One region of the Mesorhizobium sp. B2-3-11 genome, then DNA from elsewhere that is predicted to be linked to it. Evidence: predicted binding sites of a transcription regulator. Region 1 holds the regulator's gene; the other holds the start of a gene.
What was found. Region 1 encodes LexA, which represses DNA repair genes until DNA is damaged. Its sites were predicted from a motif close to TGTTCNNNNTGTGTTCNG; they were not measured.

Region 1 (7,670 bases):
TCATCGCCGGCAGCGCGACGGCACTGTTTGCCATCTGGCATTTCCAGCGGGTGTCGCCGCTCAGCCTGTTCGCCAATCTGGCCGTCATGCCGATCGTGTCGATCGTGATGTTCCTGGCCGTCGCTAGCGCGTTGCTGATGCCGTTCGGGTTGGATTGGCCGGCTCTCTACCTCATGGGCAAGGGCCTGACAGCGATGATCGCCATATCGGCGTGGATATCGGAGCGCTCTCCGGTCGATGGAGTCGGGCTGATTTCGCAGCAATCCGTGCTGCTGGTCACCGTCGCGTTGGTCATCGCGACGATGGCGACGACGTGGCTCCGGCTCACGGCGGTGCCATTCGCGCTTGCCGGTCTGTTGACTGTGTCGCACACGCGCGCGCCCGATGTGCTGATCTCGGAAGATGCGCGGCTGGTGGCTCTGTCGATCGGCAATGGCGAACTGGCCGTCAACCGGGAACGTCCGAACGAATTCGCAGCCGACAATTGGAAACGCGCTCTGATCTCCGAAACAATCGTCCTACCGGAAATGTTCGAGGAGACGGACGGGCAATTCGATCTTGCCACTCCCACCGACCTGCCGCTGGGATCGCCGTTCTATTGCCGCGAAGGCCTGTGCCTTGCCAGGCACCCTTCCGGCGCGATCATCGCCTATGTCGAGGATCGCAAGAACACCTGGAAGGCCTGCGCCTTCGCCGACCTGATCGTCGTCAATGACGCGACCGCCTATGACACCTGTCATAATCCGCTGGTTCTCGTCGTCACCAAACGCCAGCTCGCCCGCAAGGGGAGTGCCGCCGTTTTCTTCGATCCCCAATCGGCCACGACGCCGGCTGAGATCGAATTCGCCGTCGACGGACCATACCGGCCTTGGCACGAGCAGCGAAAATTCTCACGCGAGGCGAGGGGGCTGGCCCCCTATAAAAAGGCCGACAAGCCCGATGGCAAGCCAGTTCAGTAGCGCCTGATCAGCCCGACGAGCTTGCCCTGCACCTTGACCCGATCCGGTCCGAAGATGCGTGTTTCGTAGGCTGGATTGGCGGCTTCGAGCGCGATCGAGGCGCCCTTGCGACGGAACCGCTTCAGCGTTGCTTCCTCCTCGTCGACCAGCGCCACGATGATTTCGCCCGGACTTGCTGTATCGGCATTGCGGATGATGACCGTGTCGCCGTCGAAGATACCGGCCTCGATCATCGAGTCGCCCTTGACTTCCAGCGCATAGTGCTCGCCGCCCATGATCATGTCCGGCGGCACCGAAATCGAATGCGTCTGATGCTGGATAGCATCGATCGGCACACCGGCGGCGATACGACCCATGACCGGGATGGACACGGCTGAAACCGCATCATCGTCGTTGCCGGCCGCGGCCAGGCGGGAAGGCGCCGTCGCCGGCCTGATCTGGCGGCCGAGACTGCCTTGGCCAAGGCTGCCCTGGATGACGCTTGGCGAGAACTTCTTTGCCGCATTGAGGCCCGGCGCGATCGAGTCCGGCAGCCGCAGCACTTCCAGCGCGCGCGCCCGATTGGGTAGCCGGCGAATAAAGCCGCGTTCCTCCAGCGCCGTGATCAGGCGATGGATGCCCGATTTGGAGGCAAGATCGAGCGCTTCCTTCATTTCGTCGAAGGAGGGCGGTATCCCGCTTTCCTTGAGCCGTTCGTGGATGAACATCAGCAGTTCATGTTGCTTGCGTGTCAGCATGGCGGCCCCCAAGGCATTGAACGAAAGGTCTGACCAGAATCGAAAAAACAAACCCAGAACAAACACTATCCGTTCCAGTTGTGTTCCGCAACCGTTTAAAGTTTAATGAATTTGTTAACGCGTCTGAAGTTTTTTGCCGCGACAGCGGACTGAGGCCGATCCTTTCCACGATCGGCAGGCATTGAAATCGTTTTGGTTAATGGCCTGTGGCCTATCCACTGATGGGCCTTGGCATCAGTCTTTCGGGGGGCTCTTCGCGGGTGGATTGTACAATTTATGGATCCATTATTCGCGGAACGAAACGAAATCAAAACGCCAACGATTGGTAGCTTAGGGGCGGCGATGGACCCAGGCGTTTGGCCCACTCCGGCCAGCGCATGCCAATAGGCGTCGCGCAAGCATTGAAGTCACCCGGAACCCGCTTGCAAGCTGCCGGCGCGGGCGGCGTATTTGGTCGCGCCGCTGTCTTCGCTATGGACATAGACGTGCAGGGTATAGCCGATATGCGCCGTCATCAGCGCCTTGGCCCGCTCGACGTCACGATCGAGTGCAGCTTCCATGATCGCTGTATGGTGTTCGATCGCAATCGCTTCGCACAATGCCTCCATTGCCTCTTCATAACCGTCCTTCAGGCCAGCCGCGGCCCGCAATGTCGGCGCCAGGCCGAGAAAACGATGATGCCGTCGCAGCTGATCGGCGATGGTCGAGCGGAATCGCATGAGCCAATTGGAAGTCGCCGCGCTCAGCAGCGCCACATGGAAAGCTTCGTGGTTCTCGTCCCATTTATCGACGGCCGCATCCGAAGGATCGTCGACCGCGGTCTTGCAACGGGAGAGCCGGTAGTGGGCGGTGACAACGGCATCCTCCCACTCCTTGCCGCCTTTTTCCATCGATTCGAGGAACAGGGGTATCTCGACCACCATCCTGGCGCGTGCCAGGTCCTCCAGTTCGGCCCGCGATACCGGAGCGACGGTAAAACCACGATTGCTGATGGCGGTGACAAGGCGTTCGGCCTCTAGCCGCGACAAGGCTTCGCGCAACGGCGTCCAGCCAACACCATAGGTGCCGCGCAGCGCACTCAGCTTGAGCGGGGCCCCGGGCATGAGGCGCGTCGTCAGGATATCGCGCCGCAACAGCTGATAGGCTGCCTCCGTCTTTGTGGAGATCGTTTGATCCTGCATCGCGGTCCACCCATGGTCTGGCAAAGAAAATTATATATGATGTTGGGGCATGGCAAGAATTATATATAATGTTTGACACGGGCCGGCGGACTGACCATGATCGCCGCAGTAGCCGCGCTGGAAGCGGCGTCGATCAAATCTGGGAGGAAATGATGTTGAAGTCGAAATCCGCTTGGCTGTCGGGTTTGTTCTTGGCCGGCGCATTGGTGGTGAGCGCCGGCAGTGCCGCCGCCGATCAAATCCGCATCGGCATCGCCAATTTTGGCGAGCATCCGCAATTGAACGCCGCCATAGCCGGCTTCAAGAAGGCGCTGACAGACAACGGCTTCGTCGACGGCAAGGACGTCGTCTATACGGAGAGCCATACCAATTTCGATGCATCGCTGGTGCCGCAGATGATCGCAAAGCTGCAGGCCGAGCAGCCCAAGCTGATCTACACCATCACCACGCCGGTCTCCCAAATCGCCAAGAAAGCGCTCGCGGGCTCCGGCATTCCGATCGTCTTTGCCGCGGTCACCGATCCGGTGGCGGCCAAGCTCGTGCCGTCGTGGGACTCGGGTGATGAAGGCATGACTGGCGCCACCGATCTTCAGGATGTTGCCGCGGTGATGGCCTTCACCAAGAAGCTGTTACCAAACGCCAAGCGTTTTGGTGTGCCTTACAATCCCGGTGAAGCCAACGACGTTGCCCTGATCGAAAAGATCAAGGCGGCGGCACCGGCCGCCGGTTTCGAGGTCGTGGAAGTCGGCATCGACAACGTCAATGACATTCAGCAACGCATCGCCTCGCTCGCCGGGAAAGCCGATGTGATCTACGGACCGACCTCGAATCTGATCCAGCCGGCGATCGCAGCTGTCTCGGCCGCCGCGCGCCAGGCCGGTATCCCGGTCGTCAACGCCGATGACAGCGCGGTCCGCAACGGCACCGTGCCGGCGAGCTTCGCGGTCAATTATACGCAGGTCGGGATCAACGCCGGCAACATCGCGGCCGAAGTCCTCAAAGGCAAGGATCCCAAGACGATCGCGCCGTCACGCCCGGCCTACAAGGACCACATGGCGTTGGTCTCGCGCAAGGCGATGGCTGCGTTCGGCATCGAGATACCGGCTTCAATGGCCGATTGCGGCTGCATCGTCGACTGACATCGGCGCTGTGAGGGTGACGGCGCGGGCGCTGTCACCCCGAGGTCAGGGAGGAACGATGCTCGAGATCCGATCCGCGCGTAAAGTATTCTACAAGGGCCAGGCCGACGAGAAGGTCGCGCTGGACGGCCTCAGCCTGTCGCTAGCCACAGGCGAGTTCGGCATCGTCATCGGCTCCAACGGGGCCGGCAAGAGCAGCATGCTTAATGCCATTTCCGGCGCTCTGATCCTCGATTCCGGCCAGATTCTGATCAATGGCGCCGATGTGACTGGTATGCCGGTGCACAAGCGCGCCTCGAGACTGGCTCGCGTATTCCAGGATCCGATGCGCGGCACCGCCGCCAGCATGACGGTTGCTGAAAACATGCTGCTGGCTGATTTGCGCAGCAGCAAGCGCACCTTACGCCAGGGGCTGAACGCCACCCGCCTTGCGTCCTACAGGGAACGCCTGTCGATACTGGGCCTCGGCCTTGAAAACCGCCTCGACACACGCGTCGACCTGCTCTCGGGCGGGCAGCGGCAATCCTTGTCGCTGATCATGGCGGTCGGCGGATCGCCTGACTTGCTGCTGCTCGACGAACATACCGCGGCACTTGATCCGCGCACGGCCGAGATTGTCATGCAGGCGACGGTGCGCGCCGTCAGCGCGCTGAAGCTGACGACTATGATGGTGACCCACAACATGCAGCACGCCGTCGACTATGGCAGCCGCGTGATCATGCTCGACGCGGGCCGCGTCCTTCTGGAAGTTAGCGGCGAGGAGAAGGCGAGGGTCACGGTTATCGATCTGATCGGCCATTTCTCCGTCAAAACCGACCGCATGTTGCTGGCGAGCTGATCACCATGGGTTTTGTTCAGGACATTCTCGCCAGCTTCGTCGCAATCATGCCGGTCACCCTGGCGCAGAGCCTGATCCTGGCCTTGGTCGTGCTCGGGATCATGATCCCGTTTCGCATGCTGAATTTTCCCGATCTCACCAGCGAAGGCGCTTTTCCGCTGGGCGGCTGCGTCTGCGGCGTTCTCCTTGCCGCCGGCGCATCGCCGCTGATGGGCATCGCCGCCGCCCTCGTTGTCGGCTTCGCGGCGGGCTGCTGTACCGCGTTCATCCATCTGCGCTTCCGCATCCACACGCTTCTTGCCGGCATCCTGATGATGACGATGCTCTACAGCATCAACCTTCGCATCATGGGCAAATCCAACCTCTCCGTGTTCGGCTCGCCGACGGTGTTCGACTGGGTGCCGTTCGCGCGTCCGGGTTTTCCCGCCAGCAAGATCGTCGTCGCGGGTCTCCTCGCGCTTGTCGCCTTCATGCTGCTCTACATGTTCTTCAGGACCGAGAAGGGGACCGCCGTGCGCGCCGTGGGCGCCAATCCCGACATGGCCGAGGCGCAAGGCATCAATGTGTGGGCCGCGACCATAGGCGGTGTCGGGCTGGCCAGCGCTTTTTCGGCCTCAAGCGGTGCGCTGATGGTGCAGTCGCAAGGGTTCGCCGACGTCAATATGGGGCTGGGCATCCTCATCAACGGCCTTGCCGCGCTGATGATCGGCGAGGCCGTCGTCGGCAAGCAGACGGTCTGGCGGCAGCTGCTGGCGCCTTTCGCCGGCGCGATCATCTACTACCAGCTGGTGTCGTTCTGCCTTGCCGCCGGCATGCCGCCGCCCGACCTGAAGCTTGCCACGGGCCTGTTCGTGCTGGCCATGCTGGCCTTGCCCAGTCTCAAGCGCAGCCGCGGGCCGGCGCCAGCACGCGAAGCTATCCGTGAATAACCAGGGCGTGAATAATCAGGGAATGTCACAAATGATGCGTGCAACGCTCGATCTCGCAGCCGTCGAAGCCATGGACGCGGCGGACCCGCTGCGCGCCATGCGCGACCGCTTCATCTTGCCGGAAGGCGTCATCTACCTCGACGGCAATTCGCTCGGGGCCGCGGCGCCGGCCGTCTTTGACGAATTGCAGAAGGCAGCGACGCAGGAGTGGGCGCAGGACCTGATCCGTGCCTGGAACACAGCCGGCTGGTTCGACATGCCGGTCGCGCTTGGCGACCAGCTGGGACGCCTGATCGGTGCGGCGGCCGGCCAGACGGTGGTCTGCGATACGACGTCGATCAACATCTACAAAGTGCTGCATGCCGCACTCGGCATGCGGCCGGACCGCTCGGTCATCGTCGCCGAGGGCGACAGCTTTCCGACCGATCTCTACATGGCCGAAGGCGTGGCCTCGACGCGGCCCGGCACCGTGTTGCGGCTCGAGGGCGTCGACGCGCCGACCATTGAGGAACTGATCGACGAGCGTGTCGCGGTCATCCTGGTCAACCATGTCAATTACAAATCCGGCCAGCTGCGCGACATGGCGGCACTGACATGCAAGGCCCATCAGGTCGGTGCGCTGATCGTCTGGGACCTCTGCCATACGGCCGGCGCTTTACCGGTCGAGCTCGACAGCGCCAACGCCGATTTCGCCATCGGCTGCACGTATAAATACCTTAATGGCGGCCCGGGGTCGCCAGCCTTCATCTACGCCGCCGAGCGTCATCACGACAAAGTCCGGCAGCCGCTCAGCGGTTGGTGGGGCCATGCGCGACCCTTTGCCTTCGAACAGGGTTACGCGGCCGGCAGCGGCATCCGCCGGTTCCTGTGCGGCACGCAGCCTGTCTTGTCGATGCGAGCGCTGAAGGGGGCACTGGACCTTTGGGACGATGTCGACATGGCGGTGGTGCGCAAGAAGAGCATCGCGCTCACCGATCTGTTCATCCAGCTCGTCGAGACCAGATGCGGCGTCTACGGCCTGGAGCTGGAAAGCCCGCGCGACGGCAATGCGCGTGGAAGCCAGGTTTCATTCCTCCACCCCAATGGCTATCAGGTGATGCGGGCACTGATCGAGCGCGGCGTGATCGGCGATTTCCGTGCGCCGTCGACGATCCGCTTCGGCTTCACGCCGCTCTATGTCGGTTACACTGATGTATGGCAGGCGGTCGACGTACTGGAAGATATCCTGCGCACCGGCGCCTGGAAGGATGCGCGCTTCGCGGTCAAGACGGCGGTGACCTGAACAATCGTCAAACAAGGGTTCAGAGCCGGGTACGGACGTTCCAGAGTTCGGGAAACAAGACGACCTCGAGCATCTTCTTGAGATAGGAGGCGCCCGATGTGCCGCCGGTGCCACGCTTCAGGCCGATGATGCGTTCCACTGTGGTGACGTGGTTGAAGCGCCAGCGGCGGAAGTAGTCCTCGAAGTCGACCAGCTTCTCGGCCAATTCGTAGAACATCCAGTAGCGCTGCGGATCGCGGTACACCGTCTGCCAGGCGACCAGGACTTCTTCGTTTTCCGTCCGCGTCTCGCGCCACTCCGTGCGCTTTGCGTCCGCCCCAATGTCGAAGCCGTTGCGCGCCAGAAGCAGCAGCGCTTCATCGTAGAGCGACGGCTCGGCCAGGATCGCCTCCAGCTTGGCGTTGAGGTCCGGCCGGTGCTTGTGCGGCCCGAGCATGGCGAGGTTACGGTTGCCGGCCATGAACTCGATGGCGCGATACTGCCAGGATTGGAAACCCGAGGACTGGCCGAGCGAGTCGCGGAATTCGGTGTATTCGCTGGGCGTCATCGTGCGCAGCACGTCCCAGGCATTGTTCAACTGCTCGAAAACACGGGCGACGCGCGAC
Region 2 (7,670 bases), on a different contig from region 1:
AGCAAGGCCGAGATCGCGGCCGCGGTCAAATCCGTGGCCCGGTGAGGAGCGCATCATGGACGCTACATCTCTCGCAACGCTCTGGGCCACGATTGCCCTGATCATCTTCCTGGGCATCGCCGTCTATATCAAGGTGCCCCGCATGATCGCCAAGGCGCTCGACGCCCGCGCCGCCAGGATCAGCAGTGAACTCGACGAGGCACGTAAGCTGCGCGAAGAAGCCCAGCAACTGCTCGGTCAGTACAAGAAGAAGCGCAAGGAAGCCGAGCAGGAAGCTGCCGACATTGTCGCGGCCGCAAAGCGCGAGGCAGATCTGCTGGCCGCCGATGCCCACAAGAAGACCGAGGATTACGTTGCCAGGCGCACCGCGCTTGCGGAGCAGAAGATCGGCCAGGCCGAACGCGAAGCGATCGGCGAAGTGCGTGCCAGCGCCGTCGACATCGCTGTCGAGGCGGCACGCGCATTGCTCGCCACCAAGGTCGATTCCAAGGCCGGAGCCGACCTGTTCAGGTCCGCGCTGCAGGATGTGAAGGCGAAGCTGAACTGAGCTGAACGACCAATATTGAAGAGCCGCCGGGCAACCTGGCGGCTTTTCTATGCGGTGCGCCAACGCTGCCAATCTCCCCCACAACGGGGGAGATCGACCGACACCGCTGCCGTCGTTTTACTCCAGCCCGGCGAAGCTTTCTTCTTCTTCTTCTTCCGTCACCTCGGCGCCGCCCAACCGGAACGGCGCAAACGAGGTGCGGTGCAGCCGAGCGACGGGGCCATGCGCCTCGATCGCCGTACGGTGCCGGACCGTGGCGTAGCCCATATGGACTTCGAAGCCGTAGCGATCGTGATGATTGCCGCAGCCGCACATCATGCGGTCGCGCATGACCTTGGCCACGATCGAGGCTGCGGCGATCGACTGCGAGCGCTGGTCGCCCTTGATCAGCGCGCGCCCTTCGCAGGGCAGTCCCGGCGGCACGTCGCGCCCATCCGCCAGCGCGAGCTTTGCCTGGATGGGCAGCCCGACAAGTGCGCGGCGCATCGCTTCGAGGCTCGCCTTGAGGATGTTGCTGCCATCGATGCCTTCGGCGCTGACCGACGCCATCGAGACGCCGAGCGCGGAGCCGATGATGCGCAGAAACAGCGCTTCACGCTGCAAGTGGCTAAGCCGTTTGGAATCGTCGAGCCCTTCGGGAATGTTGGCGGGGTCGAGTACCACTGCCGCCGCGACCACCGGCCCGGCCAACGGGCCACGGCCGGCCTCGTCCATCCCTGCGACCGGCCACATGCCATCGGCCATCGCCTTCGTCTCGAAGGAGAAATCGGGTTTCTCGACGATTTCGAAGAGAAGCGGAGAATCAGAACGCGCGCGAGCCATGTTGCGGCGAGGTTCGCATCGGCTCTGATTCTCCGCAAGTCCCTCCGGGTCGGGTGGGGCGCCGGACCGGGAGGGCACCGTCTGCAGGCCGGGGCAGGCCGGACGGGATTTTTTTGCCACGGCGGTAATGAACAGCCGCGGTGTTTTCGGCTTCAGAGCAGCATCAACTGCTCCTGGTCCTTACCGGCCGCGACGAACTGGTCGGTTCGCAGCGTGCGCCGTTCGGCATTGAGGCCGAGCCGCTTGGCGGTGATCTCGAAGCGCCGGCCGATCTGCCAGGCATAAGGTCCGGCGCCCTTCATGCGCTTGCCCCACTCCGAATCGTAGTCCTTGCCGTCGCGCATCGAACGGATCAGCGACATGACGTGGCGATAGCGGTCGGGATAGTGGCGCAGCAGCCAGTCCTTGAAAATCGGGCTGACCTCCAGCGGCAGGCGCAGCACCACATAGCCGGCCTCGCGCGCACCGGCATGGTGTGCCGAGTCGAGGATGCGTTCCATCTCCTGGTCGGTCAGGCCCGGAATGATCGGCGCCACCATCACCGAAGTCGGGATACCGGCATCCGAAAGCTGCCTGATCGCTTCCAACCGCTTGGTCGGGGTCGATGCGCGGGGTTCCATCGTCCTGGCCAGCATGCGGTCAAGCGTCGTCACCGACAGCGCCACCTTGGCGAGCCCGCGCTCGGCCATGCGCGACAGAATGTCGATGTCGCGCACCACCAGGGCTGACTTGGTGACGATGCCGACCGGATGACCGCGTGCCTCCAGCACTTCGAGGATTTCGCGCATGATCCGGTACTGCTTCTCGATCGGCTGGTAGGGATCGGTGTTGGTGCCGATGGCGATGGTGCGCGGTTGATAGCCATCCTTCGACAACTCCTTGTCGAGCAGGCGTGCCGCATCCGGCTTGGCGAACAGCTTGGATTCGAAATCCAGGCCCGGCGACAGGCCCATGAACGAGTGCGTCGGCCGCGCGAAGCAATAGACGCAACCGTGCTCGCAACCGCGATAGGGATTGATCGACCGGTCGAAGGAGATGTCGGGCGATTCGTTGCGGGTGATGATGGTGCGCGGCTTCTCCACCTGCACCTCGGTCTTGAACGGGGGCAACTCCTCCAGCGAACTCCACCCATCGTCGAAGACATGCCGGCTGACAGGTTCGAACCGGCCAGACGGATTGATGCCCGCCGATCGGCCACGGTTGCGGTCCGGACGGACCCGCATGCCACTCTGCTCGATCATCGCGTTGGCCATCTCGGCTCGTCCTGCTCCGAAGGCCGCAATATCGGCGCGCATGATCGGTTCCATCTTCGCCCGCTCCCAGGGACTGTCCATGTTGTGTCGAATCGCTCTGCTCATGAAATTATTCCTATTTTATTGATGAGAACAAATCAAGAACTTTTCTATGGCGCGATGCAAAAACTGGCGTCGGTCAGTGGTTTCCGCTATTCGGCTCACGATGCTCAGTGTTCTCATCGAAACGCATAATGACGAGGAGGGTCTCGCCCGCACGCTGGCGACGCTGATTGGCGGCGCGGTCGAGGGCGTGGTGCGAGAGGTCGTCGTCTGCGACACCGGCTCCACCGACCACACGCATCGTGTCGCCGAGCATGCCGGCTGCCACTATGTGGGGAGCGGCGGCATCGCCGCCGGCATCCGCCAGGCCAAGGGTGACTGGCTGCTGTTTCTCGAACCGGGTGCGAGGCTGGTAGAGGGCTGGATCGACGCGGTCGTCGCCCATACGGCCAGGCAGACCATGGCCGCCCGGTTCGCGCGGGCGCGGGGCAGCCGTACGCCGTTCCTGGCTAGGGTCTTTTCCGCAAACCGTGCTCTCGCCGACGGACTGGTGATCAGCAAGCGGCAGGCGGCATCTCTGGCCAAGACTGCCGGCAGCGCCGAGGCGTTGGCGCGCGGTCTGGCGACTAAGAAGCTCGACGCCGAGATCTGGGTGGCGCCACCGAGGCAGGCGCAGCGCTCTCCCAGTTGATTTTTGCAGCTGCTCTGCGTGGCGTTGCTTTTTAAGGGGCCGATTTGCCGCGCTGCAGATGTTCGTCCAGGCGCGGCATGATCTCGACGAAGTTGCAGGGCATGTGCCGATAGTCGAGCTGTGCCTTGAGGATGCCGTCCCAGGCATCCTTGCAGGCGCCGGGCGAGCCCGGCAGCACGAAGACGAAAGTGGCGTTGACGACGCCGCCGGTCGCCCGGCTCTGGATCGTCGAGGTGCCGATCTTGTCGTAGGAGATGCGGTGGAAAACTTCCGAAAAGCCATCCATGCGCTTTTCGAAAATCGGCTCCAGCGCCTCGGGTGTCACATCGCGGCCGGTGAAACCGGTTCCACCGGTGGTGATCACGACGTCGATGGCCTTGTCCCGCGACCACGCCAGAACGGTGTCACGGATTTTTTCGCGGTCGTCGGTGACGATATCCCGGCCGGCCAGGATGTGGCCGGCCTCGGTGATGCGATCGGCCAGCGTCTGGCCGGATTTGTCGTTGGCGAGGCTGCGTGTGTCGGAAACCGTCAGCACCGCGATGCGCACCGGAATGAAGGCACGGCTCTCGTCAATCCTGGCCATCTCACTCAGCCTCCGATGCAATGCTGCGTGTTGCCGCGACGAACCAGTCGGGCTGGCGGCTGCGGATCTCGGCCGCCGCGCGCTTGGCGACATTGCCGGTCTCGAACAGGCCGAAGCATGTCGCGCCAGATCCGGACATTCGTGAAAAACCCGATCCGGCCTTATCAAGCCATGAAAGCGCCCTGCCTATGGCGGGCCGCATCGCAAGGGCCGCAGGTTCGAGATCGTTGCGGGTGATCTCCAGCCAGTTGCGCAGGCTGTGAAACTCGATGCTGCGCGGCAGCGGCGGCAGTGGCCCATTGTCGCGCTGGGACAGTGCTGCGAAGATTTCCGTCGTCGAGACCGGCGTGCCCGGATTGACCAGCACCAGACCCAGCGCCGAAAAATCCGGCACCATCGACAGCTCCTCACCGATGCCGCGCGCCACCAGCGGCTTTGCCGCCAGGCACATCGGCACATCGGCGCCAAGCGAGAGACCGATCCGCGCCAGCTCGGCGCTATCGATGTCCAGCCCCCAGCTGTCGACCAGCCCGCGCAGCACGGCCGCCGCGTCGCTCGACCCTCCGCCCACGCCGGACGCGACTGGAAGGTTCTTTTCGAGCCTGATGATCACGGGCGGCGTGCTCCGAAAACCGGTGGCCTGCCGTAACGCGTCGCGTGCCTTGAGCACCAGATTGTCGCCATCGGGCGGAACGTCCGGCGCGTAGCGGCCGGATACGGCGAAGTCGTCGCCTTCAGCCGGCGCGATCTCGATCCTGTCGCCAAAGCGCGTGAACACAGCCAGGCTTTCGATGAGATGATAGCCGTCGGGGCGCCTGCCGGTGACGTGCAGGGCAAGGTTTATCTTGGCGGGTGCTGCCCATGTCCGGACATGCGGACCGGACTCCACAGTCTCGATTGCGAGTGAAATGAGGGTCAGTCCTTGGCCAGCCGGTATTCGCCGGTCTTCGGATCCTTGACCAGCGTTCCCATCGCGCCGTTGGCTGCCTGCTTTTCGGTCCGCCGTACCTTGGCCGTCACGCGCTCAGCCTCGCGCAGGAAGGTGCGGTAGCCGAAATAGGCGGCGATGCCGACGACGGCGAAGAAAATAAGTTGCGGCATGTCAAAACTCCTACCACGCTGGGCCGGTAAGGGCGGCCGGTCGGGTCTTTCGGGCAACCATGCTAGACGCTTTCACGGCTTTTTCAAAGCCCGAAGCGCGCCCACAATGCGCGCTCTTCCGCCGCATCGATGACGCCGCTGGCCGCTGCCGCGGCGATATCGGGCGCTGAAAAGCCCTTGCTCGAGCCGAACAGGCCGAAGCGGCCGAACAGACCGCGCGGCGCCGTTATCAGCTTGAGCTGGGTCTTCGGCCCGAAGCGGGTCTTCAGTACCGTGCGCATGTCGCCGAGCGCATCGACGAGGCCGAGTTCCAAGCCTCTCTTGCCGGTCCAGAACAGTCCGGTGAACAGCTCCGGATCGTCCGCCAGCTTCGTGCCGCGCCGCTCCTTGACCAGATCGATGAAGGTCTCGTGCACTTCGAGCTGCAGCACCTTCAGCCGCTCGACGTCTTCCTTTTTCTCAGGCTTGAACGGATCGAGCACTGCCTTGTTCTGGCCGGCGGTGTGGACACGGCGCTCGATGCCGATCTTCTTCATCAGTTCCGGGAAACCGAACGAGGCCGACACCACGCCGATCGATCCGACGATGGAGGAGGGGTCGGCGAACACCTCGTCGCCGGCGACAGCGATCATGTAGCCGCCAGACGCCGCGACATCCTCGACGAAGACAAGCACCTTTTTGTTCTTCTCGACCGCAAGGTCGCGAATTCGCTTGAAGATCAGCCGCGACTGCACCGGGGAGCCGCCGGGGGAGTTGATCGAGATCGCGACTGCCGGCGCGTCGAAGGAAAACGCCTTTTCGATCAGCCCAGCGGTGGAGGCAAGCGACAGGCTCGGCCGGAACGGACCGCCGCCGGCCATGATGGTGCCGTGCAGCCGGATGACCGGAATGGTGTCGACGGTGGAGCGCCAGGACTTCGGCAGCAGACGGTTGAAAAGACGTTTCACGATGAAGTGGTCTCCGGCGATGGTTGCAGGCATGTAGTGATTTCCCGGCCAACGGCAATGTTCAGGCCGCGAACAGCTCAGTCTCCGAACAGCGAGGCGAGCCCGTTGGTTATCATTTCGCTGCGCTCGTCGGGGCCGTTGCCCGATCGCGCGTGAAGCATCAGGGGCGGACGGATGGCGAGCTTTCCCCGCGCCCCAAGCGCCGCCCGCACGACAATGCGGATCGCCGCCGCGTCCGGGCGAGGGTGCACGGCGAGCATCTCGGCTTCACCGAAGCGGCCTGAAATCGCGTCGAGAATGGAGCCGAGCTGTTCGGGCCGGGCGATCACGGCAAGCCCGCCGCGCGGCCTGACAACCGCTGCCGCACTGCGGATCCAGTTTTCGAACAGGCCATCCTCCATGACATGGGCGTCTTTTCGCAGGCGGTCCGATGTGGCGCGGTCCCGTGCGGCGTTGAAAGGCGGGTTCATGATGACGAAGTCGAAATCATTGTCGGCAAGGCCGGCGGCGGCCCGGGCCCGGCCCGAAACGGTGACATCGGCGACAAGCACGGCCGCGCGATCGCTGAGATGCGCATTGCCGGGATGGGCAAGCGTGGCCGCCGCGAAGGCAGCCATCTCAGGCGCGCGTTCGACCAGCACAGCCTGGGCGTCCGGACAGCGCGACAGCACTGCCAGACCGGCAGCACCGGCGCCGGCCCCGAAATCGGCGAGCCGCCCGCCAAACGAGGATGGCACCGATGCGGCCAGCATCATCGCATCCATCCCGGCGCGATGGCCGCCATGCTTGGGCTGCACGAGCCAGAACCGGCCGCGGTGGAAGGCATCGACCGTATGGGCCGGCATATCCGTGTCAAGGGTGGCTGGCGCGGCGGACATTATTTCTGGCGGATCTCGTTGGCGATGCCGGCGTCGGTCAGGATGCGTCGCGCTGCGTCGGCCTGGTCGGCGTCGACCATGACGCGCCGCGGCAGGATGCCGAGCGAGCCGTCGAGCACGCTCATATTCTGGTCGGCGACGAAGCAGCCGATGCCGGCGTCGCGCATCAGCGATTCGACAAACGAGATGATGACGGCGTCGTTGGTGCGGATTAGCTCTATCATCGCAAGAAACTCGCAGGTTGCAGCATGCATGTAAACGTGTGGCCGCGCTCCCGCATTTGCCGACGTTGACAGGTTGTCGTCGCCGCCGCGCCAATTCGCCACTTGCCGTGGCCGTGCCCGCCGCCCTAGAGTCCGTGCCGGGACTAAGGGTGCCGTCGCACGCGTTATACCAAGACGGGAGTGATTGTCGTGGGTGTCGTTCTCAACATCGAAAACGGGAAGCGGGAGCCCGCCTCCATCCAGGATTTGATCGATCTGACGGCGGCCGATATGGGGCGCGTCAACAAACTGATCCTGTCCAAGGCCGGCTCCGACGTCGAGATGATTCCCGAAGTCGCCAACCATCTGATCTCGTCCGGCGGCAAGCGGCTCAGGCCAATGCTGACGCTGGCTGCGGCGCAGATGTTCGGCTATGCCGGCGAGGGCCACGTCAAGCTCGCCACTTCGGTCGAGTTCATGCATACGGCCACGCTTCTGCATGACGACGTTGTCGATGAAAGCGGCATGCGGCGCGGCAAGAAGACCGCCCGCATGATCTGGGGCAACCAGGCCAGTGTGCTGGTCGGTGACTTCCTGCTC

Region 2: FJ960_RS22675 (PA0069 family radical SAM protein) is a predicted target of LexA. The motif match lies at 2,751-2,768, and genes of this name have one in related genera.

The regions. Positions count from the first base shown of each region.
Region 1 is NZ_VFVS01000001.1:454,218-461,887, reverse strand. Features, by position in the region: gene FJ960_RS02465 (ComEC/Rec2 family competence protein) at 1-959, shown strand, start outside; gene lexA (transcriptional repressor LexA) at 953-1,696, opposite strand; gene FJ960_RS02455 (GntR family transcriptional regulator) at 2,104-2,877, opposite strand; gene FJ960_RS02450 (ABC transporter substrate-binding protein) at 3,030-4,016, shown strand; gene FJ960_RS02445 (ABC transporter ATP-binding protein) at 4,075-4,854, shown strand; gene FJ960_RS02440 (ABC transporter permease) at 4,860-5,783, shown strand; gene kynU (kynureninase) at 5,818-7,065, shown strand; gene kynA (tryptophan 2,3-dioxygenase) at 7,085-7,670, opposite strand, start outside.
Region 2 is NZ_VFVS01000018.1:85,796-93,465, reverse strand. Features, by position in the region: gene FJ960_RS22690 (F0F1 ATP synthase subunit B) at 1-45, shown strand, start outside; gene FJ960_RS22685 (F0F1 ATP synthase subunit B) at 56-547, shown strand; gene FJ960_RS22680 (ribonuclease HII) at 665-1,369, opposite strand; gene FJ960_RS22675 (PA0069 family radical SAM protein) at 1,522-2,676, opposite strand; gene FJ960_RS22670 (glycosyltransferase) at 2,828-3,355, shown strand; gene moaB (molybdenum cofactor biosynthesis protein B) at 3,387-3,941, opposite strand; gene FJ960_RS22660 (4-(cytidine 5'-diphospho)-2-C-methyl-D-erythritol kinase) at 3,943-4,830, opposite strand; gene FJ960_RS22655 (membrane protein) at 4,857-5,042, opposite strand; gene FJ960_RS22650 (S49 family peptidase) at 5,126-5,989, opposite strand; gene FJ960_RS22645 (methyltransferase) at 6,067-6,867, opposite strand; gene FJ960_RS22640 (DUF2007 domain-containing protein) at 6,867-7,091, opposite strand; gene FJ960_RS22635 (polyprenyl synthetase family protein) at 7,281-7,670, shown strand, end outside.